DNA from 3 places in the Leclercia sp. GHBNCSD genome. Region 3 is predicted to be linked to each of the others. Evidence: predicted binding sites of a transcription regulator. Region 3 holds the regulator's gene; each other region holds the start of a gene.

Region 1 (7,587 bases), 140 kb from region 3:
ACGCCGCGACGGCTGACGCGGGTTAAAAATTTCGGGGCGTTGCCCTGCACGGAGAGGCCAAACAGCATCCGGCTGTTGGAGTAAACGCCGCTGTTATAGACCGACAGCGAGGCCACCAGAATCACGAAGTTAAGTGCCGATGCCACCAGGTTGCTGTTCAGATCGTGGAAAATCATCACTAACGGGCTGCTGTCCGACTTCACCTCCACCCACGGGTAGAGCGCCAGCAGGACGACCAGCGAGCCAATATAGAACAGCAGAATACGGTAGACCACCTGGTTGACCGCTTTCGGGATGCTCTTGTGCGGATCGCGGGCTTCGGCGGCGGTAATGCCGATAAGCTCCAGTCCGCCAAAGGAGAACATGATCACCGCCAGGGACAGTATCAGTCCTTTCCAGCCGGTGGCGAGGAAGCCGCCGTGCTGCCACAGGTTGTCGATAGTCGCCCGCTCGCCGCCGTGCCCGGAGAAGAGCATCCACAGACCAAAGCCGATCATGCCGATAATCGCCAGCACCTTGATCAGGGCAAACCAGAACTCCGTCTCACCGTACAGGCGCACATTCACGAGGTTGACGGCGTTAATGATGATGAAGAACGCCGCGGCCCAGACCCAGGTGGGTATGTCCGGGAGCCAGTACTGCATATAGATGCCCGCGGCGGTCAGCTCCGCCATGCCCACCAGCACGAACATCACCCAGTAGTTCCAGCCCGACAGGAAGCCCGCAAAAGGGCCCCAGTATTTGTAGGCGAAATGGGCAAAGGAGCCGGAGACCGGCTCTTCAACCACCATCTCACCGAGCTGGCGCATGATCAGAAAGGCGATCATGCCTGCAATGGCATAGCCCAGCAGCACGGCGGGGCCGGCCATCTGAATCGCGGGCCCGATACCGAGGAACAGTCCGGTGCCGATAGCGCCACCGAGAGCGATAAGTTGAATATGTCGATTTTGTAAACCACGATGGAGCGTCGGTGTCTGTTCCGACGCGGCTTCAGCAGCACTTTTGTCTGAAGCGGATGAGGCGTTTCTCACGGCCTGGCCCTGTCTCTTTTTGAGGAAGGGGCACCTTTTAACACTTCAGGCAGACGGGAGCAAGTTAAACGCCGGGCAACGGCTGCTGCCCGGCGGGAGGGGATCACGAACCGATCAGGCCGCCGTCCGCTTTGGTGATGACGACCGTTGACGCCCGGGGACGTCCGTTCGGGTTGTTGTCCGGCCAGTTGGAGACGGCGCGCGGGTTTGCCGGGTCGGTAATGTCGTCCCCGCCCTCACCCGGATGCTGAATATTGATAAACAGCGTGCGGTTATCCGGCGTGAAGGCGATGCCGGTAATTTCGCAGCCGCGCGGGCCCGTCAGGAAGCGGCGATACTCGTTGGTGCCCGGAATGGTCGCCACCATCTGGTTATTGCCCATCCCCTCGTAGGCTTTCTTGTTAATGGTGCTGGAGGAGACGTCAGTCTGGATCCAGAGCACGCCCTGATGGTCAAACGACAGGCCGTCCGGGCTGCCGAATTCGGCCCCCTTCATGCTGCCCTTCGCCTTTTCATCCGTCGTCTCCGTGCGTCCGGCCAGCACCAGAATATCCCATTTGAAACGCAGGGCCGCGGGATCGCTCCCCTCTTCGAGCCAGTGCATGATGTGACCGAAGGTGTTATTGGCCCGCGGGTTGGCCGCGTCCACCGGCGCTTTGCCCTCTTTACCGCGATCGCTGTTATTGGTCAGGGTGCAGTAGACGCTGCCGCTGCTGTGGGGATCGACCGCGATCCACTCCGGCCTGTCCATTTTGGTCGCGCCCACCGCGTCGGCCGCCAGACGGGTTTTGATCAGCAGATCGCCCTGGCTTTCGAAGCCTTTGCTCTTATCCAGCCCGTTCTGGCCGAAAACCAGCGGCAGCCATTCGCCGGAGCCGTCGTCGTTGAAGCGGGCGACGTAGAGCGTGCCGGTGGTCAGTAGCTGCATGTTGGCGTCGCGATCCGCCGGGTTATATTTATTGTCGGAGACAAATTTGTAGATGTACTCAAACTTCTGGTCGTCGCCCATGTAGGTGACCACGCGCTTATCGGCGGCCAGGGTGACAGCGGCGCCTTCATGTTTGAAGCGCCCCAGCGCGGTGTGCTTGCGCGGCGTCGAGTCCGGGTTGTAGGGGTCGATCTCGACTACCCAGCCAAAGCGGTTCGGCTCGTTAGGGGTTTTATCCACGTTGAAGCGGTCGTCCACTTCGCTCCAGCGGTAGGACTCATCGCTGTCGCTGATGCCGTAGCGCTTCTCCAGCGCGTTCCGCTCGCCTTTCTTAACAAAAATATCTGACCAGTTCTCTTCGCAGGTGAGATAAGTTCCCCACGGCGTGTGGCCGTTGGCGCAGTTCTGCATGGTACCGAGCACCCGCTCGCCCTGCGGATCGGCGGCGGTTTTCATTAACTCCTGCTGACGCGCCGGGCCGGTGATCTGCATCGGGGTGTTGACCGTGATGCGGCGGGCGAAGCTGGAAGGACGCACCACTTCCCAGTCACTGCCGTTCTTTTTCACTTCGATAACCGACACGCCCATCGCGTTCTGGCCTTTACGCGCTTTGTCCAGGCTCCAGTTGGCGGTGCCATCGGTAAAGAGCATGCCGTTGTCGATATACTCATGGTTCATCGCCAGCAGGCCGTGGCCGGGATTCTCCTCCCCCTGCGGCAGGCTAAACCACGCCATACCGTCATGGTGCATGCCCGCCTGGGCCGCCTGCTCGTCGGTGGTGTTACTGGCGTCAAATTTGAACGCCGGCATGGCACCCTTGATGCCGGTGGCGTCGCCCCAGCGGTAGAAAGGCCGGGCGATGTAGCCCTCCGGCACCCTCACCGTGTCGTCGGTGGAGACCGGAATGCTGGTAAAGCCGAGCGAAACCGCCTTGCTCAGAGCGGAAGGCTGTGAAACCGCCGCAAGGGCGCTTTCAGGCTTGAGCAGGAACGGGAAAGAGGCGGCGGCACCGGCTACGGCGCCCATCTGCAAGAAGCGACGGCGGGAGAGGAACATCTCCGCCACGCTGGAAAATACCGGGTTAGCGCTGGGATTGCTGACATCGTCACGATGTTCTTTTTTGAATACGGACTTAAGAGGTTTACCCACGATGGCTTCCTTTCTTTTGGCTAAGAAACGATAAAGTGGGAACACTATAAGAACAATTGATTACATTTTTATAACAGTCAGACAGTGGGGCATCCCTGCCCCACTAATAAAGAACGAACTCAGAATTCGTAGCCGACAGAGACCTTAAAGGTGCGCGGCTCACCCTGGAAGAGGTAGGTGCCGCTGTCATCCACGCTTGCCCAATAGTTCTCATCGGTGACGTTTTCGATCCCGGCGCGAACGGTCATCTGGTTCTGGTCATTGTTCACCGCGAAGCGGTAACGCACACCCAGATCCAGCGTGGTGTAGCTATCCAGCTTCTTGCTGTTGGCGAGATCCGCATACTGTGAGCCAGAGTGGTTCACCCGGGCGGTGGCGGTCAGGCCATCGACGGGTTTGATGTCATACTCGGCCCCCAGCACGCCGTAGAAGTTCGGCACGCCAATCGCGTCGTTGCCCTGGTTTACGCCGTTGTTGGTTTTGGTCAGCTCCGCCTGCAGCCAGGTGGCGCTGGCGTTCAGACGCAGGCCCAGCATCGGCTCGCCAAAGATGTTCAGCTCCACACCGCGGTTACGCTGTTCGGCATCCAGACCGTAGTATTTGGTCTGGCTGTCGAGAATGGCGGACGGCATTTTGATCTCAAACAACGCCAGCGAGCCGCCAACGCGACCGAAATCGGCCTTCACACCCACTTCGTTCTGTTTCGAGTGGACGATACCGGTGCTCTGACCGTAGTTGATGGCGGTGTTTGGCGCGGTTTTACCCGGCTGCAGCGCCTCGGTGTGGTTGGCATAGAGCGAGACCGTCTCCCACGGCTTATAGACCACGCCGTAGGTAGGCATCCAGCGGTCGCCATCGAAGCTGTCAGCCGCATTTTCCATCCCGGTGATTTTGTTATAGCCGCGGATCACCACCTTCTGATGACGGGCCCCGACGGTAAACAGCAGTTTATCGTCCAGCACGCCGAGGGTGTCGCTCAGCAGCCAGCCCTGAGTGCGGGTGCGGCCGCTGGTCAGCGGATCGCTGTAGTTGCCGCCTGAGCCGTTGAAGTTGGTGCTCGGCGGCGCATCCACGCCGGTGTTGTGGTAGATGTTGGTGACCGGGTTATCTTTCGCGGCGGACATCTTCCAGGCGATTTTTTCATTTTTGGTCATCGCCGAGTAGCCGACGTTCACCTTGTGCGACACAAAGCCGGTATCGAAGTTACCGCGAATGCCCGCCATGCCGCTTACGCTGTCGCTGATACGGTTGGTATCCAGGCGGGTTGCGGTGGCTTTGCCGCTCCTGTCCACCAGCTTCGCACCGCTGTAAAGCCCCTCTTCATGGGCGTGCTGTGCCCCCAGACCGGTATAGGCGGTCCAGTTATCGGTGATGTCATACTCGCTGCGCCACATGCCGAATTCGTTTTCGATATTGCTGTAGGCCCACTTCTGGGAGTAGTTACGATCGTTTTTCGGCGGCTCCGGCACGAAATCCACGCCGAAGACGTTGACCCCGGTCTCCGAGCCGTGGAAGGTTTTTTTCTGATAACCCAGATCCACGGAACTGCGGAAGTTATCGCCCGCATAGTCGAGGCCGGTGGAGAGCAGCGTGGTGCGGCGGCGGTCGTTGGCGACCGGGGCTTCCCCTTCCCGGTGGACAACGTTGACGCGGGCACCAAACTGGTCGTTGTCACCGAAGCGACGTCCGGCATCCAGGGTAGTACCAATCTGAGAATCGGAGGTGTAGTCCACGCCCACTTTCGCCTGCGGCGTGGCGCCTGCATGTTTCGGCTCAAGGTTGATCATCCCGCCCACGCCGGAGCTGGCCGCACCGTTCATCAGGGAGTTGGCCCCTTTAAAGATCTCTATCCGCTCTACCATCTGCGCGTCCACCACCTGACGCGGCAGCACGCCGGAGAGTCCGCCGAAGGTCATATCATCCCCGTCGAACTTCAGGCCGCGAATGCGGTAGCTCTCCGCGCTGTTGCCGTAGCCCTGCACGGACTGGACGCCCGCATCGTTAGCCACCACGTCGGCTATGGTGCGCGCCTGCTGATCTTCCACCAGCTTCGAGGTGTAGCTGATGATGTTAAACGGTACGTCCATGGCATTTTGCTGCCCGAGCATCCCCATGCGCCCGCCGTTTGCCACCTGCCCGTCAAGGAAGGCCGGCACCAGCTGGTCGCCGCCGGGTTTAAAATCGCTGGGTGCGGCCTGCACCACGAGGGTCTCTTCTTTTTTGCTCTCCGCCGCGACGGCGGAATGGGCGATGGCGCCGATGGCGAGAGCCAGCAGCGTTTTGTTCATTTTTCTGGTGTTGTTCATGATTAACTCTTTCAACGTGCGCGCAAAATGACCCGTCGCCGGGCCTTCGTTGTTATAAAAAGACTATTTCAGAGCGATACGGGCCACGCTGTCGGGCTCGTTAGCCAGACAGCGTTTGACGACGCTGGTCTGCGTGGGGGCTAAAGCAGGTGTTGGGGCGGACAATTTTTGGCTCATCAGGAACATCCTTTACCGTGCAAAAGTATGAAGAGGACGCCTGCATCGCATCGGTTTGCGATTTGGATTTTGGTGTCAGGCCGTCAGGCCAGGGCAGCGTCTCCCGTTAACGCTCAGTGTTCCGTGTGAGAGCTGCCTCACTGTTGCTGCGGGAAGGTCCATACGTGCCCACAAACACTAAAGAGAATGAGAACTATACTCATTATCTTTATATGATCAAGTGTAAACAGGAGCAACAAAGTAAAAAGGGAGATGAGCGCGGGTTACTCTTTGCGGGCTTGCAACACAAAGGGGGAGTCAACCGGCATGCTTTTCAACACCGCAGGCTGGGCACCAGACAGCTCCGCCATCCCCAGCGCCGAAAAGACGCCGCTGTTGATGACCTCATCCGAAAACGGCACATTGCCGTTTTCCTGACGAATAATCGCCTTACTGAGGGCGCGTAATATCTCAGGCGAGGTTACATCCAGCCGGGTGGTGGGCGAGACGCCGAGCGCCTGGCTGACATTCTGGATATAGGCCGTGGTATCGTTGTTATCCTGCGGTGGCGCCCAGCGGGAGATAATTTTGCTGATGGTATCCAGCCCGCGTCGCTGGTAGGAGAGCAGGTTGACCCCCAGCGCGCGTATCCCGTGTTCGGGGGTGGCAAAGGTGGCGAAACGCCCGTCAGTGCCATTCTGCCCCAGCCAGCTAAATGCCCAGCTGGCTTCCAGATTGCCGGGGTTGTTATTGCGAATCCCGCGAACACCTGCGCCTGGCGCCCGCCAGGCGGGACCGGAGCGGCTGTTTTTGTACGCTGACAGGCGATTCATCAACGCGATTTGCTTCTCACTCCAGCCCTGGATACGGGCGTACTGATCCAGCTGACCAAACGAGGCGGGCGTCGCGGCAACGGCGGTCTGGCGGGTATCAGCGGAATTGAGCGTCGGGATAGCGGGCTGCGAAACGATCGGTTGCGATGCGTGGGATACCTGCTGAAAAGAGGCCGGGACGCTGGTCTGCGACGCCCCTGAAGAGGCGGTCTGAGCCGATAGCGTCGCCACTTGCTGCGTGTTCATGCTCTGCTGCTGGACATAGTAATGCGCAATACCGGACATCATTCCCTCTGAAGACTCACCCGTTATCTGTTCGGGCGTTGCCGGGGTCGCGTCGCTTGCCCGGCCTGGAAAACTCAATGATTATTTTTTGTTGAGCATCGATTTCAGATCGGCAAAGGGGTTGTAGGTGGCTGCCCCCACATCCTTTTGCGCATCCTCGCCCGCCACCACGGTAGTTCCGTACATCTCGGCTTCGGTGTACTTCGAATGCTCGTGGTCATGGCAGAACAGGCACAGCAGCTCCCAGTTACTGCCATCCTCCGGGTTATTGGTGTGGTCATGATCGATATGGTGAACCGTCAGTTCACGCAGGTTTGAATAGACAAACTCCCGCGAGCAGCGTCCGCATACCCAGGGATAGATTTTGAGGGCTTTCTCACGGTAGCCGCTTTCCAGCCGCGCGTAGTTTTTGGGGATCAGAGCCATTGCCGGTGTTACCTGTCAGAAGGTGAGACGAGAATGCCCCTACTATATCGCAGAATGGAACCGAAGGTTAAACGAGGTTTCGCGCGATTTTGTAAACCGTTTTCTGGTCATTCGCCGCGGTTTCTTCAGCCAGCCCCTCGCGTACCAGCGCACGTAGATCCTTACGGGCAGTGTTATCGGAAATCCCGAGAGCCTCACTCACGTCAGCGGCGGTATAATCTGTTGTCGACGTTGCCAGCATGATATTCAGCAGCGTGACCTGGCGGGAGGTGAGGCGCGATAATGCACGCGACTCGAACAGGACCCGCTCAATGTTTGCCGCTCTGGTGACCAAATCGTCAACATGCCGCAATAGCTGGTCCAGGGCGCGGCGGATGATGCCGGACTGGTATTCCAGAAAATAGGTCAGGTCCATGCCGTCCGTTTCCGTGTACTGATAGCTTTGCGCATATTTCACCGGAGCGGCATAAAGC
Region 2 (7,587 bases), 2.5 Mb from region 3:
GTGACGTTTTTCACCGATCATCACAACAATCAGCAGCAATACCGCCAGCACGCTGCCGCCGATCATCACCATAAAGCCGCCGTCCCAGCCGAAGAAGTCAACGGTATAGCCTACGATGGCGCTCGCCGCGACCGAACCGCCCAGGTAGCCGAACAGACCGGTAAAGCCTGCCGCCGTGCCTGCCGCTTTTTTCGGTGCCAGTTCCAGGGCATGCAGACCAATCAGCATAACAGGGCCATAAATCAGGAAGCCGATGACGATCATACAGGCCATGTCCACGCCCGGGTTGCCCGGCGGGTTGAGCCAGTAGACGACGGTGGCAATGGTCACGAGGGTCATAAAGAAGACGCCCGTCGCGCCACGGTTGCCCTTAAACACTTTGTCCGACATCCAGCCGCAAATCAGCGTCCCCGGGATCCCGGCGTACTCGTAGAGGAAGTAGGCCCAGGAGGATTTATCCAGCGCAAAATGCTTCACCTCTTTCAGGTAGGTCGGCGACCAGTCGAGGATGCCGTAACGCAGCAGGTAAACAAACACGTTCGCTACCGCGATGTACCACAGCAGTTTGTTCGGCAAGACGTACTTCATGAAGATCTGCTTTGCCGTCAGCTCTTCTTCGTGCTTCTCGCTGTAATCATCCGGATAGTCGTTTTTATACTCTTCAATCGGCGGCAAACCGCAGGACTGCGGCGTGTCGCGCATCAGCGCAAAGGCGATAATGGCTACCAGGATTGCCCCAAAGGCTGGCATATAGAGCGCCGCGTGCCAGTCGTTGAACCAGGCCATCCCCAGCAGGAACAGCAGCGGTGGAAGCCCGCCCCCGACGTTATGGGCGCAGTTCCAGACCGACACGATACCGCCGCGCTCTTTCTGCGACCACCAGTGCACCATGGTGCGTCCGCACGGTGGCCACCCCATCCCCTGGAACCAGCCGCAGAGGAACAGCAGCACAAACATAATGGCGATGCTGGAGGTCGCCCACGGCACAAAGCCCATAAACAGCATGACCGCTGCCGCCAGGATCAGGCCAGCGGGCAGGAACACGCGCGGATTCGAGCGATCCGACACTGACCCCATAATGAATTTCGAAAAACCGTAGGCGATAGAGATCCCCGACAGCGCGAAACCAAGATCGCCGCGTGAGAAGCCCTGTTCCACCAGGTAGGGCATGGCGAGTGCGAAGTTTTTACGTACCAGATAGTACGCCGCATAGCCAAAGAAAATCCCCATGAAGATTTGCCAACGCAGACGGCGGTAGAGAGGGTCTATCTCTGCCTCTGGCAGTCGCGCCCGATGTGGCGCAGGTTTAAAAATACTGAGCATAACAGCCTCCGTGGCCTTTCAAAAAGTGACCGGACATCACGCGCCCGGCTAGAGAGGCGGGGATGTTAAGAAATCACGGTGATTGTTACTGTGAATCAACGCACAGATTGTTACAGAAATATGACAGAATGCGCAAAAAAGCGCATTAAATCACGTTTCACTTTCGAATTTCGCTCGTTTGTGTTCGATATCAAACAAACCACAGTTTTTATGTGGCTAAATGAGACAAAACGAACACTGAGGGATGGCAATGACAATTCACGATCCACGCTATAGCGATGTGATTATCATTGGCGGGGGCGCGACCGGCGCAGGCATCGCCCGCGACTGCGCGCTCAGGGGGCTGAGCGTCACGCTTCTGGAGCGCCATGATATTGCAACAGGCGCAACCGGACGCAATCATGGTCTGCTGCACAGCGGCGCCCGCTACGCCGTCACCGACGGCGAATCGGCCCGCGAATGTATCGCCGAAAACCAGATCCTCCGGCGCATTGCCCGTCACTGCATTGAGCCCACCGACGGTCTGTTTATTACGCTTCCCGAAGACGATCTCGCCTTTCAGTCAACCTTCATTACCGCCTGCCAGGCCGCAGGCATTCAGGCGCAAGCCATTGACCCGGCCCTAGCACGCCGCATCGAACCTTCGGTTAATCCGGCATTGACCGGGGCGGTGAAAGTTCCGGACGGCACCGTGGATCCGTTTCGCCTGACGGCGGCCAACATGCTGGACGCCCGCGAGCATAGCGCGCGGATCCTGACCGGCCATCAGGTCACCGGGCTTATCCGTGAGGGGCATCGCATCGTAGGTGTGCGGGTCCTGGATACGCGCTACAACGAACACCACGAGCTCTATGCCGCCGTGGTGGTCAACGCGGCGGGGATCTGGGGGCAGCGCATCGCGGAATACGCCGATCTCTCTGTGCGCATGTTTCCGGCCAAAGGCTCGCTGCTGATCCTCGATCACCGCATTAATAACCATGTCATCAACCGCTGCCGCAAACCGTCTGACGCAGACATCCTTGTACCCGGCGATACCATTTCGTTAATCGGGACCACCTCCACCCACGTGGACTACAGCGAGATTGATTTCAATCGGGTCACCGCAGAAGAGGTCGACATCCTGCTGCGTGAAGGAGAAAAACTGGCGCCGGTGATGGCCCAGACCCGTATCCTGCGCGCCTACGCGGGTGTGCGTCCGCTTGTTGCCAGCGATGACGATCCGAGCGGACGCAACGTCAGCCGCGGCATTGTGCTGCTTGACCACGCCGCGCGCGACGGGCTGGACGGCTTCATCACCATCACCGGGGGTAAATTGATGACCTACCGTCTGATGGCCGAATGGGCGACGGATGCCGTCTGCCGCAAGCTGGGCAATAGCGAACCGTGCGTGACCGCGGAACAGCCCCTGCCCGGCTCGCGCCAGTCCACCGAGAAAACAGTGCAAAAAATTCTCTCCCTGCCCGCCCCCCTGCGCGGTTCGGCTGTCTATCGCCATGGCGACAGAACACCGGTCTGGCTGGGCGAAGGACGGCTGAGCCGCAGTCTGGTATGCGAGTGCGAGGCCGTTACCGCCGGGGAAGTGCAATACGCGGTGGAGAATCTGACGGTGAATAGCCTGCTCGATCTCCGTCGCCGCACCCGCGTCGGGATGGGCACCTGTCAGGGGGAGCTGTGTGCCTGCCGTGCCGCCGGGCTGTTGCAGCGTTTTCATACCACCACCGCCACCCAGTCGCTCGATCAGCTCAGCGATTTTTTAAACGAGCGCTGGAAAGGCATTCAGCCTGTCGCCTGGGGCGATGCCCTGCGTGAAAGCGAATTTACCCGCTGGGTGTACCAGGGGCTTTGCGGTCTGGAGAAGGAGCAACACGATGAAATTTGATACGGTGATCGTCGGCGGCGGGCTGGCGGGTCTGCTCTGTGGCATCAAACTCACGAAGCAGGGACTGCGCTGCGCCATTATCACCCGGGGCCAGAGCGCCCTGCACTTCTCGTCGGGCTCGCTGGATCTGCTGGACGAAACGTACCGTGACAAACTGCCGGCAGAGCATCCTTATCACCTGATCGGCGCACAGCACATTGACCGCTTCGCCCTGGAGACCGAAGCGCTGCTGGCTGATTGCGGCGCACGTATGCAGGGGAGCGCCAGGCAAAATCACGCGCGCGTCACGCCGCTTGGCACCCTGCGTTCCGCCTGGCTCAGCCCGGAGGAGGTCCCCGTTGCCCCGTTCAAGGCCACGCGCGTGCGGGTGGTGGGTATTAGCGGTTTTCTGGATTTTCAGCCCCATCTGGCGGCGGCCTCGCTCAGTCGCCAGGGGGTCAACGCTGAAACGGCAGAGATTGACCTTCCTGAGCTGGATCTCCTGCGCGACAATCCCAGCGAGTTCCGCGCGGTGAATATTGCCCGTTTGCTCGATAACGAAGAGAAATGGCCGCTGCTGTATGAGGCGCTCAAACCGCTTGCAGAGGGATGCGATGCGCTCTTTATGCCCGCCTGCTTTGGCTTAGGTGATAACCGGCTGTGGTGCTGGCTCTCCGACCGCCTGCCCTGCTCGCTCGGCCTGCTGCCAACGCTTCCTCCGTCCGTACCCGGCATTCGCCTGCATACCCAGCTTCAGCGCCAGTTTGTGGCCCAGGGAGGCGTGTGGATGGCGGGCGATGAGGTGAAAAAAATCACCCTGACTGACGGCTCGGTGAGCGAAATCTGGACTCGCAATCACGACGACATTCCGCTTCGCACGCGTTACGCGGTGCTGGCAAGCGGCAGTTTCTTTAGCAACGGTCTGCTGAGCAGCCGGAAGGGCATTCGCGAGGCGATTATGGGGCTGGATGTGCGCCAGAGTGCCTCCCGCGCGGACTGGTATCAGAGCGATTTCTTTTCCCCGCAGCCCTGGCAGCAGTTCGGCGTGATTGTGGATAACCAGCTGCATCCGCAACTTTCCGGAAAGCCAGTTCCAAATCTCTACGCCATCGGTTCGCTTTTGGGCGGATACGATCCTATCGCCCAGGGCTGCGGCGGCGGCGTCTGCGCCATAACGGCGCTCTATGTAGCAGAGCAGATTTGCCAGCGCACGGAGGCTGAACAATGAACGACACCCGCTTTGAAAGCTGCATCAAATGCACGGTCTGCACCACCGTCTGCCCGGTCAGCGGCGTTAACCCGCGCTATCCCGGGCCGAAACAGGCCGGGCCGGACGGCGAACGCCTGCGTCTGAAGGACGGCGCGCTGTACGATGACGCGCTGAAATACTGCATCAACTGCAAACGCTGTGAAGTCGCCTGCCCGTCGGATGTGAAAATCGGCGACATTATTCAGCGCGCCCGGGCACGCTATAGCACGCAAAAACCGTCGCTGCGCGATGCCATTCTCAGCCATACCGACCTGATGGGCAGCGTCTCCACGCCGTTTGCCCCGCTGGTGAACGCCGCGACCTCGCTGAAACCGGTGCGCCAGCTGCTGGATGCCACGCTGAAGATCGACCATCACCGCAGCCTGCCTAAATATTCCCACGGCACCTTCCGCCGCTGGTACAAATCCGTAGCGGCAGACCAGGCGCGGTATGCCGACCAGGTGGCGTTCTTCCATGGCTGCTACGTGAATTACAACCACCCGCAGTTGGGCAAAGATCTGCTGAAAGTGCTGAACGCCATGGGTACAGGCGTGCAGTTGCTGAGCAAGGAGAAGTGCTGCGGTGTGCCGCTGATCGCCAACGGGTTTACCGATAAAGCGCGCAAACAGGCCAGAAGCAACGTCTCGTCGCTGCGCGAGGCCATCATCGATAAAGGCATTCCGGTGCTGGCCACCTCCTCGACCTGCACCTTCACGCTGCGCGATGAGTATCCGCACCTGCTGGAGGTGGACAATACCGGCCTGCGCGAAAAGATTGAGCTGGCGACGCGTTTCCTGTGGCGCAAGCTGGACAGCGGGCAGACGTTACCGCTGAAAAACTTACCCCTGAAAGTGGTCTACCATACGCCCTGCCATATGGAAAAAATGGGCTGGTCGCTCTACACGCTGGAACTGTTGCGGTTAATTCCGGGGCTGGCGCTGACGGTGCTGGATTCGCGCTGCTGCGGCATTGCGGGGACGTACGGCTTTAAGCGTGAAAATTACGAAACATCACAGGCAATTGGCGCGCCGCTGTTCCGCCAGATTGAGGAGAGCGGCGCCGATATCGTGGTGACCGACTGCGAAACCTGCAAGTGGCAGATAGAGATGTCCACCAGCAAGCGCTGCGAACATCCCATCACGCTGCTGGCGAAGGCGTTGGGTTAGGTATCGCCGGGGCCGCCGCCCCGGCAAACCGGTTACTCAACGAACAGCGATTCCACCACGTTGATCCAGCCGTGCTCGCTGGCCACCTCCTTACCTGCCAGCCAGCGACGCAGCATGTTCAGCGCCATCATGGCGCAGACCTCCTGACGCACCGCCAGGCTGTGGCGGCTGATACCCATTTTGACTCTTAAGGCATGGGTCCCTTCCGGCGTGGCGAGCGCAAAATTGAGATACTCTTCATCCAGTCCCCCGACAAACAGCGCCAGACCGGCAAAATGTTTCACCCGGCGTTCTGACGCCCAGCGTGCCGTCTGCGCCAGCGTCTCCTGCTGGAAGGGCACCACTTCGCTGGCCAGCAGTGGGGCACTGGCCCGGTTTAACTGCAACGCCAGCAGGCCACCGGTAAACTGCTCGCTCAGGGTAACGCTCAGCTGGCGCGACTGCAGATGCTTCGCAATCTGCGCTGGTAGCCCTTCCGTACCCTCGAAAATAAGACTTTCGCCCGCCACGCGCTGCACTTCCGGCCAGAGCGCCAGCATCGCCGCTTTCTGCGTCGCAGGCCCGGTCAGCTTGAGTTCAATGATCGGCATGGAAGAGCGATAGCCCATGGATACCCCCGGTGGCAGCGGCAGGTGATCGAGGCTCTGCGCCAGATCGCTTTCCGAGCGGCCAAAGGTGGTCAGGCGCAGGCAGACTGGCGGTTCAGGCAGGGTAAAACGTTGACGAAGGCGCGGCAGGATCTGCTGTTCGACCATCACTTTAAATTCAGACGGGACACCCGGCGTGAAGAACATCAGGCAGCGGTTCAGTTGAACGGCGAAACCGCAGGCGGTACCCACCGGGTTATCGACCAGTTCGGCGCTGGCCGGGATTTCAGCCTGTTTGCGGTTGCTGGGGGCCATCACGCGGCCACGTTCGGAGAAGAAACGCTCCATCTGGGCCAGCCACGCCTCATGCAACACCAGCCCTTCGCCTTTGGCGGTCGCGGCAGCCAGCGCGCTGAGATCGTCGCCGGTGGGGCCGAGCCCACCGTTCACAATCAGCACGTCGCAGTGTTCGCTACGCTCGCGCAGAACAGTCACCAGCGACTCAAGACTGTCGCCTACGGTATTGCGGCGCGTTAACGGTAATCCTTGCTCAAAGAAAAGATCGGCAAGCCAGGCAGCATTGGTATCAATAATCTGTCCATGCAGCACTTCGTCGCCGGTGGATAACATCTCCACGTTAATCATTGTGTTCTCCCGCTTATATGGTGAAAACACTATAGCGCAATCACCGGCACGGAGAGGAGAGAAACTGGCGCGACGGACGCCGCGCCGGAGGGGTTAGAAGCCTGCGCTGACGCCCACGTACGGGCCGTCAGCCAGCGCGTTGTCGCGGTTGCCCTCTTTGCCCGCCAGGTTCAGATAACGATAGCCCGCTTCGATGGTAATCGGACGCATGATGGTCCAGCGCGCACCCGCGTTAGCTTCTTTATAGCTGTCGATACCGCTGGAGAGGGAGTCCGGAGAGTAGTAATACTCGCCGAACAGGCCGAAGCTGTCGCCAATTTTCCACTGCAGACCGCCGCCCACTGCCGCCGCGTAACCTTCGTCACCGTCGTTCGGGTTGGTATAGATGCCTTTACCGCCGACGGTCGCCAGGAATGGACCAAGCGGAACGTTAAAACCGAGGCCCAGGCTTGCCGCATCGCCATCGTCGTCGTTATGCGTCCAGCCGCCGGTCATCGCCAGGCCTGCGCTATCCGTGCCAAGACCAAAGCCCAGGTGGGTATAGTCCTCGCCCGCCGAGCCGTTGAAGGAAATAGCGTTGGCCGCTGCCGATACACACATCAGGCCTAAGCCCATTAATGCCACTTTTTTCATTGTCGTGATCCCGCACAATTTGTTCACAGATATCCAAAACCGCGAGATTTTAACCTGACTGGCTATGGGATCAATGGACTCCGTGTGCGTCGGACAATTAGTTTGTAACGATTTGATAATATCAAC
Region 3 (7,587 bases):
TCAGAACCCAGACGGAACAACGCCAGATAGAGCAATGTCAGGCCTACGCCCGCAATCAGACCCGCCCAGATGGTGTAGCGGGTCAGCAGACGCGCTTCGGTCACGCCGCGGGAACGGGCGGCGTTCACAATGACGATACCAAACACCATCGCGCCCAGGGTATCCATGGTCAGGTAGCCGTTCACAAAGCCGTTAGAGAACGCGGCATTTTTGTAGGCGTCCATTGCATCGCTGATCGGGCCGGCAGGCCAGATAACGGCAGCCACGGCCAGCACAATCAGGGCCACGATTTTCAGCGGCGCGAGGAAGTTACCCACGGTATCCAGCAGCTTGCCCGGATAGAGGGAGACCAGAATCACCAGAGCAAAGTAGATGAGGCTATAGATCAACAGCGGCATAGCGCCGTCGCCGGTCAGCGGAGCGATACCCACTTCAAAGGAGACGGTCGCGGTACGCGGGGTGGCAAACAGCGGGCCGACGGCCAGATAGCAGACGGTTGCCAGCAGAATACCTGCGACTTTCCCGATAGGGGTGCTCAGGCTATCGACACCGCCGCCGACTTTCGCCAGCGCAACCACGGTCAACACCGGTAGACCCACGGCAGTAATCAGGAAACCAATAGCCGCCGTCCAGACGTGTTCACCCGCCTGTAAGCCAACCATTGGAGGAAAGATGATGTTGCCAGCGCCAACGAACAGCGCAAATGTCATAAAGCCCAGCGCGATGATGTCGCGCGATTTCAATTGATGGGTCATAAAACCTTACTGCCTGTGGATGTGGTGTTGAAAACGTTGAATTTTTCGCTATCCGTTGCGGAACAAAACAGCGGAAAAAATGTGCAACCTCAGCGGGAAATGCTTCCCTACCGGCGTGGAGAAGAATAGTTTTTCGATTTACCACGCAAATACAGTCTGTCCGACGATATCAGGGTGGCAATTTAAACGCTTATAACGTTTAAAGGCAATATGGGATCTCAAAACCAGAACAATATGCCAACTCGAAAGTTAGAAGTGGGATAATAAACCATTTATAAGAAAAACTCATGGCTAATCATGCGAACAAAAAAGCAACAGGCGTATAATATTTATTCGCGCTTCGCTGAACTGCAAAGCAAACAGGCCAGCATTGGCTGGCCTGTGGCAATTTCTGATTACAGTGACGCTGTCAGGCGCTGTTACTGGCAATCAAACGTTCCGGGATCACAAAGCTAAAACGCGTACTTTTCCCCGGCGTACTGACGATATCCAGGCGGCTGTCGTGGTGATTAATGGCGTGTTTAACAATCGCCAGCCCCAGGCCACTGCCCCCCGTCTGCCGGGAGCGCGCCTTATCCACCCGGTAAAAACGCTCGGTAAGACGCGGAATATGCTCCGGGCCGATACCGGGACCATCGTCTTCCACGCTGAACTCCGCTCCCGTTGGCGCATGCTGCCAGCGCACGGTGATGTGGGTGCCGGGCGGGGTATGATTCACCGCGTTATAGACCAGGTTAGAGATGGCGCTGCGCAGCTCGTCGGTACTGCCGCGTACTTTGAGGCTGTTATCCACCTCGAAGGTAAGCTGGTGCTGCTGCTGGCTTAAGGTCTGCGCTTCGCGCTCCAGCATCCGCAGCATCATCGGCACATCGATGGTTTCATTCAGCGCCAGGGTTGGCGCCGCTTCAATGCGGGAGAGGGTCAGCAGCTGCTTCACCAGCCCTTCCATGCGCTGCGTCTGCTCGCGCATGGTGTGCAGCGCTTTTTCCCGCGGCGCGCCTTCCAGCGTCTGCTCCTGCATCATCTCCAGATAGCCCTGCAATACCGTCAGCGGGGTGCGCAGCTCGTGGCTGACGTTGGCGAAGAAATTGCGCCGCGCCCCTTCAAGCTGGTGCATTTGCGTCACATCCCGCGCCACCATCAGCCACTGCTGGTCGCTGTAGGGCATCACGCGGATCTCCAGATGGCGACCGTTGTTCATGACCAGATTGTGCGGGCGGGTAAAATCGCGTTTTTTCAGATACTGGGCGAACTCCGGATAACGCAGGAGGTTGAGGATATTCTGCCCGTTATCATCCGGCCAGCGCAGGCCCAGCAACTGCTGCGCCAGTCCGTTACACCAGAACATCGCCCCCTCTTCGGTGGTCAATACCACCGCATCCGGCAGCGATTCGGCGCCGCTGCGAAAGCGTTTGATCAGGCTGCCCAGCTCGCGTCGGCGTTTTTTATTACGCATCTGCATCTGGTGCAGGCCATACAGGAGGGGTTCCCAGCTGCCGCTTCCTGGCGGCGGGGTCATACTTCTGTCAACCCATAGCCACCATGAGAGGCGGAGCAAATTCCAGAAGTGCCAGATCAGCAATCCCGTGACTGCCGCCAGCAAAAACCAGGGTAAATAACCGATTACGGCCCCGAGGATCAGGGCCGGAATACAGCAGAGTATCAGTTCAAAACAGAGCCTTTTCCATGACAGCCGTTCCAGCACGCGTCACACTCCTGTCATTGTTCAGAAACGGGTTGAGAAACGATAACCCGTGCCGCGGACGGTCTGCACCATGCGATCGTGACCGCTGGTTTCAAGTGCCTTGCGCAAACGGCGGATATGAACATCAACCGTGCGATCTTCCACATAGACGTTAGTGCCCCAGACATTGTTGAGCAACTGCTCGCGGCTATAGACGCGTTCCGGGTGGGTCATGAAAAAGTGCAACAGTTTGAATTCCGTTGGTCCCATATCGAGGGGATTTTCACCGGTCATCACGCGGTGCGAGGTAGGGTCCAGACTCAGCCCCTGCATCTCAATCACCTCTTCCACCGCCATCGGTGAAATACGGCGCATTACGGCTTTAATGCGCGCCACCAGCTCTTTCGGGGAAAACGGTTTGGTAATGTAGTCATCCGCGCCGGTCTCCAGACCGCGAACGCGATCTTCCTCTTCGCCGCGGGCCGTTAACATCATCACCGGAATATCGCGGGTTAACGCTTCACGTTTAATATGTTTGATGAATTGCAGGCCAGAGCCGCCAGGCAGCATCCAGTCGAGCAGGATCAGATCGGGCCAGGGTTCGTTGAGCTGGTTCACCGCGCTGTCGTAATCTTCGGCCTCTATCGGTTGAAAGCCATTTTGTTCGAGCACGAAACAGACCATTTCGCGAATGGGTGCTTCATCTTCTACGACCAGAATACGTCTCGCCATACTTAGCCCTGTCTTATTAAGGTTACATGTTTGTAATACGGCGTCATTATGCGTCAGATTTATGACAGATTTATGAAAAACGCGCCCGCTCATAAAGGCAAGCCGTTGTTTTATGGCAGCCCCGATTGTAGCGGTTATCTTCCTCCCCCTGAAAGTTTATAATCCCGCTAACCATTTTTTGCCACGGATCTGTTATGCGCATACTTCACACCTCGGACTGGCACCTGGGACAAAATTTTTACAGTAAAAGCCGCGCCACCGAACATGAAGCGTTTCTCAACTGGCTGCTTGAGATGGCGCAATCGCATGACGTGGATGCCATCCTCGTGGCCGGGGATATTTTTGATACCGGCTCGCCGCCCAGCTACGCGCGCGAGCTCTATAACCGTTTCGTGGTCAATCTGCAAAAAACCGGCTGCCATCTGGTGATTGTGGCCGGCAACCATGATTCCGTCGCCACGCTGAACGAATCCCGTGAGATTCTGGCGTTTCTCAACACCACCGTGGTCGCCAGCGCCGGACATGGGCCGCAAATTCTGACCCGACGCGACGGCACCCCCGGCGCGGTACTCTGCCCGATCCCGTTTTTACGTCCCCGGGACGTGGTGCGAAGCCAGGCGGGCCTCTCCGGGCTTGAGAAACAGCAGCAGCTGTTGCAGGCCATTACCCACTATTATGCCGAGCAATATACCCAGGCCTGCGCGCTTCGCGGCGACAGCGTACTGCCGATTATCGCCACCGGGCATCTCACCACCGTCGGCGCCAGTAAAAGTGACGCGGTACGTGACATCTATATCGGTACGCTGGATGCGTTTCCCGCGCAGCACTTCCCGGCCGCTGACTATATAGCGCTGGGCCATATCCACCGGGCGCAGATGATTGGCGGTTGCGAACATATCCGCTACTGCGGCTCCCCTATTCCCCTCAGCTTTGATGAAACCGGCAAAAGCAAATGCGTTCATCTGGTGAGTTTCGACCAGGGCAAGCTCAGCAGCGTCGAATCGCTTGAGGTGCCCATTACCCAGCCGCTGGCGGTGCTGAAGGGCGATCTGGCGGCGATCACCGCCCAGCTTGAGCAGTGGCGCGGCGTGGAGCAGACGCCTCCCGTCTGGCTGGATATCGAACTCACCACCGAGGAGTACCTGCACGATATGCAGCGTAAGATCCAGCAGCTGACGGACGATCTGCCGGTAGAGGTCCTGCTGGTGCGGCGCAGTCGCGAGCAGCGCGAGAGAAGCCTTGCCAGCAACCTGCGTGAAACCCTCAGCGAGCTGCGGGTTGAGGAGGTTTTTGAGCGCCGACTCGCCCAGGAAACCCTGGATGATACCCAGCGGGCCCGGCTAAACGAGCTGTTCAGCCACACGATCCACGCCCTCAGCAATGAAGAGGATGAGGCATGAAAATTCTTAGCCTGCGCCTGAAAAACCTTAACTCGCTCAAGGGCGAATGGAAAATCGACTTTACCGCCGAACCCTTCCTCAGCAATGGCCTGTTTGCTATCACCGGCCCAACCGGCGCCGGGAAAACCACCCTGCTGGATGCCATCTGCCTGGCGCTTTACCACGAGACGCCGCGCCTGAATACGGTCTCGCAATCGCAAAACGATCTGATGACCCGCGACACCGCTGAGTGCCTCGCCGAGGTCGAGTTTGAAGTCAAAGGGGTAGCTTATCGTGCGTTCTGGAGCCAGAACCGGGCGCGCAACCAGCCGGACGGCAACCTGCAGGTGCCCCGCGTGGAGCTCGCCCAGTGCAAGGACGGGAAGATCCTCGCAGATAAAGTGAAGGACAAGCTGGAGCTGGTTGCCTCTCTGACCGGGCTGGACTATGACCGCTTTACCCGCTCGATGCTCTTATCCCAGGGGCAATTCGCCGCCTTTCTGAACGCCAAACCGAAAGAGCGCGCCGAACTGCTCGAGGAGCTGACCGGCACGGAAATCTACGGCCAGATCTCCGCCATGGTGTTTGAAAAACATAAGGCGGCACGCAGCGAGCTGGAGAAGCGCCAGGCCCAGGCGGCCGGCGTGGTGTTGCTCAGCGAAGAGCAGCTACAGCAGCTTCAGCAAGGTTTGCAGGTACTTACTGACGAAGAAGCGCAACTGCTGGCGCAGCAGCAGGGACTCCAGAAAGATTATCAGTGGCTTACCCGCCACGATGAGCTGGTGCGGGAGCAACAGCGATCGAAGGCCGCGCAGCAACAGGCGCAGCAGGCCCTGACGGACGCCACGCCGGAGCTGGAAAAACTGCATCTCGCCCAGCCTGCGGCCCTGCTGCGCCCGCACTGGGAGCGGCAGCAGGAGCAGCTTGCCCAGCTTTCGCAGACGGAACAGCAGATGCTGGATGTGAATACTCGCTTACAGTCCAGTACGGCGCTGCGTTCAGGCATTCGTAACGGGGCGCTGCGCACGCACGACAGGCTGCAAACCGAGCTGGCTGCACTCACCCAGTGGCTTACCAACCACGACCGCTTCCGCCAGTGGGGCCAGGAGATTGCAGGCTGGCGCGCCCACTTCGCCCAGCTTAATCGCGATAAAACCCAGATCGCGACGCTGACCGGGCGTATCACGGCGTTACGCCAGAAGCTGGCGGGATTACCGGAGAGCGCTCTGACGCTTACCGCAGAACAGACCGCCAGCGAGATGGCACTCCAGACGCAGTCCCGCGCGGCACGCCAGCGCCTGACTACCCTGCATGCCCGCTATCAGCCTCTGCAACAGCGATCGCGGCAGACTCGCGAAAGCGTGCAAAAGGCCCAGGCCGAGCTGGCAAAACTGAACGAAACCCTGACGCTACGCCGCCAGCAGTACAAAGAGAAAAACCAGCACTATCTCGATCTCAAAACCTTATGTGAGCAGGAAGAGAAGATTAAGAAGCTGGAGAGCTACCGGGCGGAACTGGAGGCCGGAAAGCCCTGCCTGCTCTGCGGCTCTACCGAACATCCGGCCATTGCCCAATACCAGGCCCTGGCGCTCACCGGAAACCAGCGCCGCCGGGATGCGATGGAAAAGGAGGTCGCCGCACTCAAAGAGGAAGGCCTGCTGGTTCTGGGGCAGGTAAATGCGCTAAACAGCCAGCTTCAGCGCGAAACAAGCGAAGCGCAGACGCTCTTTCAGGATGAGCAAGCGCTCACTAAAGAGTGGAATGCGGTGTGTGAAACCCTCTCTGTGCAGTTGAACATTCAGGACGACATCGCCCCATGGCTGGCTAAACAGGAGCAGTACGAACAGCAGCTTTACCAGCTGAGCCAACGCCTGACCCTGCAAAGCCAGCTGAGTGAAGAGGAAGCCCAGCTTCAGCTTTACCAGCAGCAGCTTCTGGCGACGCGCACGGCTATGGCGCAAACGCTTCATGCCCTGTCGCTGGCGGCACCGGAGGACGGTACCGAGTCGGCCTGGCTTGCGGAACGGGAAAAAGAGTCGCTGGCCTGGCAGGAGCGGCAGACTCAGCACAGCGCCCTGCGGGAGCGCATCACCGCCCTGGCACCGCTGCTGGAGACCCTTCCGGCAACGGATTCCACGCAGGTGGAAAGTGCGATCCCGGATAACTGGCGCGAAATCCATACCGAGTGCGTCTCCCTGCAAAGCCAGCTCGCCACGCTGCAGCAGCAGTACACGCTGGAAAGCGAACGTTTACAACAATCGCAGGCGCAGTTTGCCGCCGCGCTGGCTGCCAGCATCTTTAGCGATCGGGAGACATTTCTGGCGGCCCTGCTGGATGGCGATACGGTTCGGCGTCTGGAGCAGTTGAAACAGACTCTGGAGAATCAGATCCAGCAGACCACGGCCCTGCTTCAGCAGGCCGGTCAACGACTGAACGAACATCTGGAACAACGTCCGGCGGGCCTGACGACGGACGCGCCGGCCCTGCAGGAACAGCTTCAGCAGCTCGGCCTGAAACTGCGGGAAAACACCACCCGCCAGGGGGAGATCCGCCAGCAGCTTAAACAGGACAGCGACAATCGCCAGCACCAGCAGGCACTGATGCAACAAATTGAGGAGGCGGCCCGCCTGGCGGATGACTGGGGTTATCTTAATGCGCTGATCGGTTCCAAAGAGGGGGATCGCTTCCGTAAGTTTGCCCAGGGCTTAACTCTCGACAACCTGGTATGGCTCGCCAACCAGCAGCTGATGCGTCTGCATGGCCGCTACCTGCTGCAACGCAAGGCCAGCGACGCGCTGGAGCTGGAGGTGATGGATACCTGGCAGGCGGATGCCGTGCGCGATACCCGCACCCTCTCCGGCGGCGAAAGTTTTCTGGTAAGCCTGGCGCTGGCGCTGGCGCTTTCCGACCTGGTGAGCCACAAAACGCAAATTGATTCGCTGTTCCTCGACGAGGGCTTCGGCACCCTGGACAGCGAAACGCTGGATACCGCCCTGGACGCGCTGGATGCGCTGAATGCCAGCGGCAAAACCATTGG

Evidence for each region. Region 3 encodes PhoB, which activates phosphate uptake and scavenging genes when phosphate is short. Its sites were predicted from a motif close to CTGTCATAAAACTGNCNNAT; they were not measured.
Region 1: the regulator PhoB is predicted to act here: its motif matches at 3,166-3,185, upstream of ACT3IC_RS03720 (PhoX family protein).
Region 2: the regulator PhoB is predicted to act here: its motif matches at 1,431-1,450, upstream of glpT (glycerol-3-phosphate transporter).

Annotation. Positions count from the first base shown of each region.
Region 1 covers NZ_JBQVYO010000001.1:754,969-762,555, forward strand. The annotation lists gene pheP (phenylalanine transporter) at 1-1,031, opposite strand, end outside; gene ACT3IC_RS03720 (PhoX family protein) at 1,135-3,108, opposite strand; gene ACT3IC_RS03725 (TonB-dependent receptor) at 3,228-5,414, opposite strand; gene ACT3IC_RS03730 (hypothetical protein) at 5,855-6,649, opposite strand; gene yajD (HNH nuclease YajD) at 6,770-7,114, opposite strand; gene ACT3IC_RS03740 (Fic family protein) at 7,182-7,587, opposite strand, start outside.
Region 2 covers NZ_JBQVYO010000001.1:3,418,520-3,426,106, reverse strand. The annotation lists gene glpT (glycerol-3-phosphate transporter) at 1-1,323, opposite strand, end outside; gene glpA (anaerobic glycerol-3-phosphate dehydrogenase subunit A) at 1,574-3,202, shown strand; gene glpB (glycerol-3-phosphate dehydrogenase subunit GlpB) at 3,192-4,409, shown strand; gene glpC (anaerobic glycerol-3-phosphate dehydrogenase subunit GlpC) at 4,406-5,596, shown strand; gene ACT3IC_RS16395 (nicotinamide mononucleotide deamidase-related protein YfaY) at 5,629-6,828, opposite strand; gene ACT3IC_RS16390 (YfaZ family outer membrane protein) at 6,922-7,461, opposite strand.
Region 3 covers NZ_JBQVYO010000001.1:890,274-897,860, forward strand. The annotation lists gene brnQ (branched-chain amino acid transporter carrier protein BrnQ) at 1-755, opposite strand, end outside; gene phoR (phosphate regulon sensor histidine kinase PhoR) at 1,165-2,460, opposite strand; gene phoB (phosphate response regulator transcription factor PhoB) at 2,482-3,171, opposite strand; gene sbcD (exonuclease subunit SbcD) at 3,366-4,571, shown strand; gene sbcC (exonuclease subunit SbcC) at 4,568-7,587, shown strand, end outside.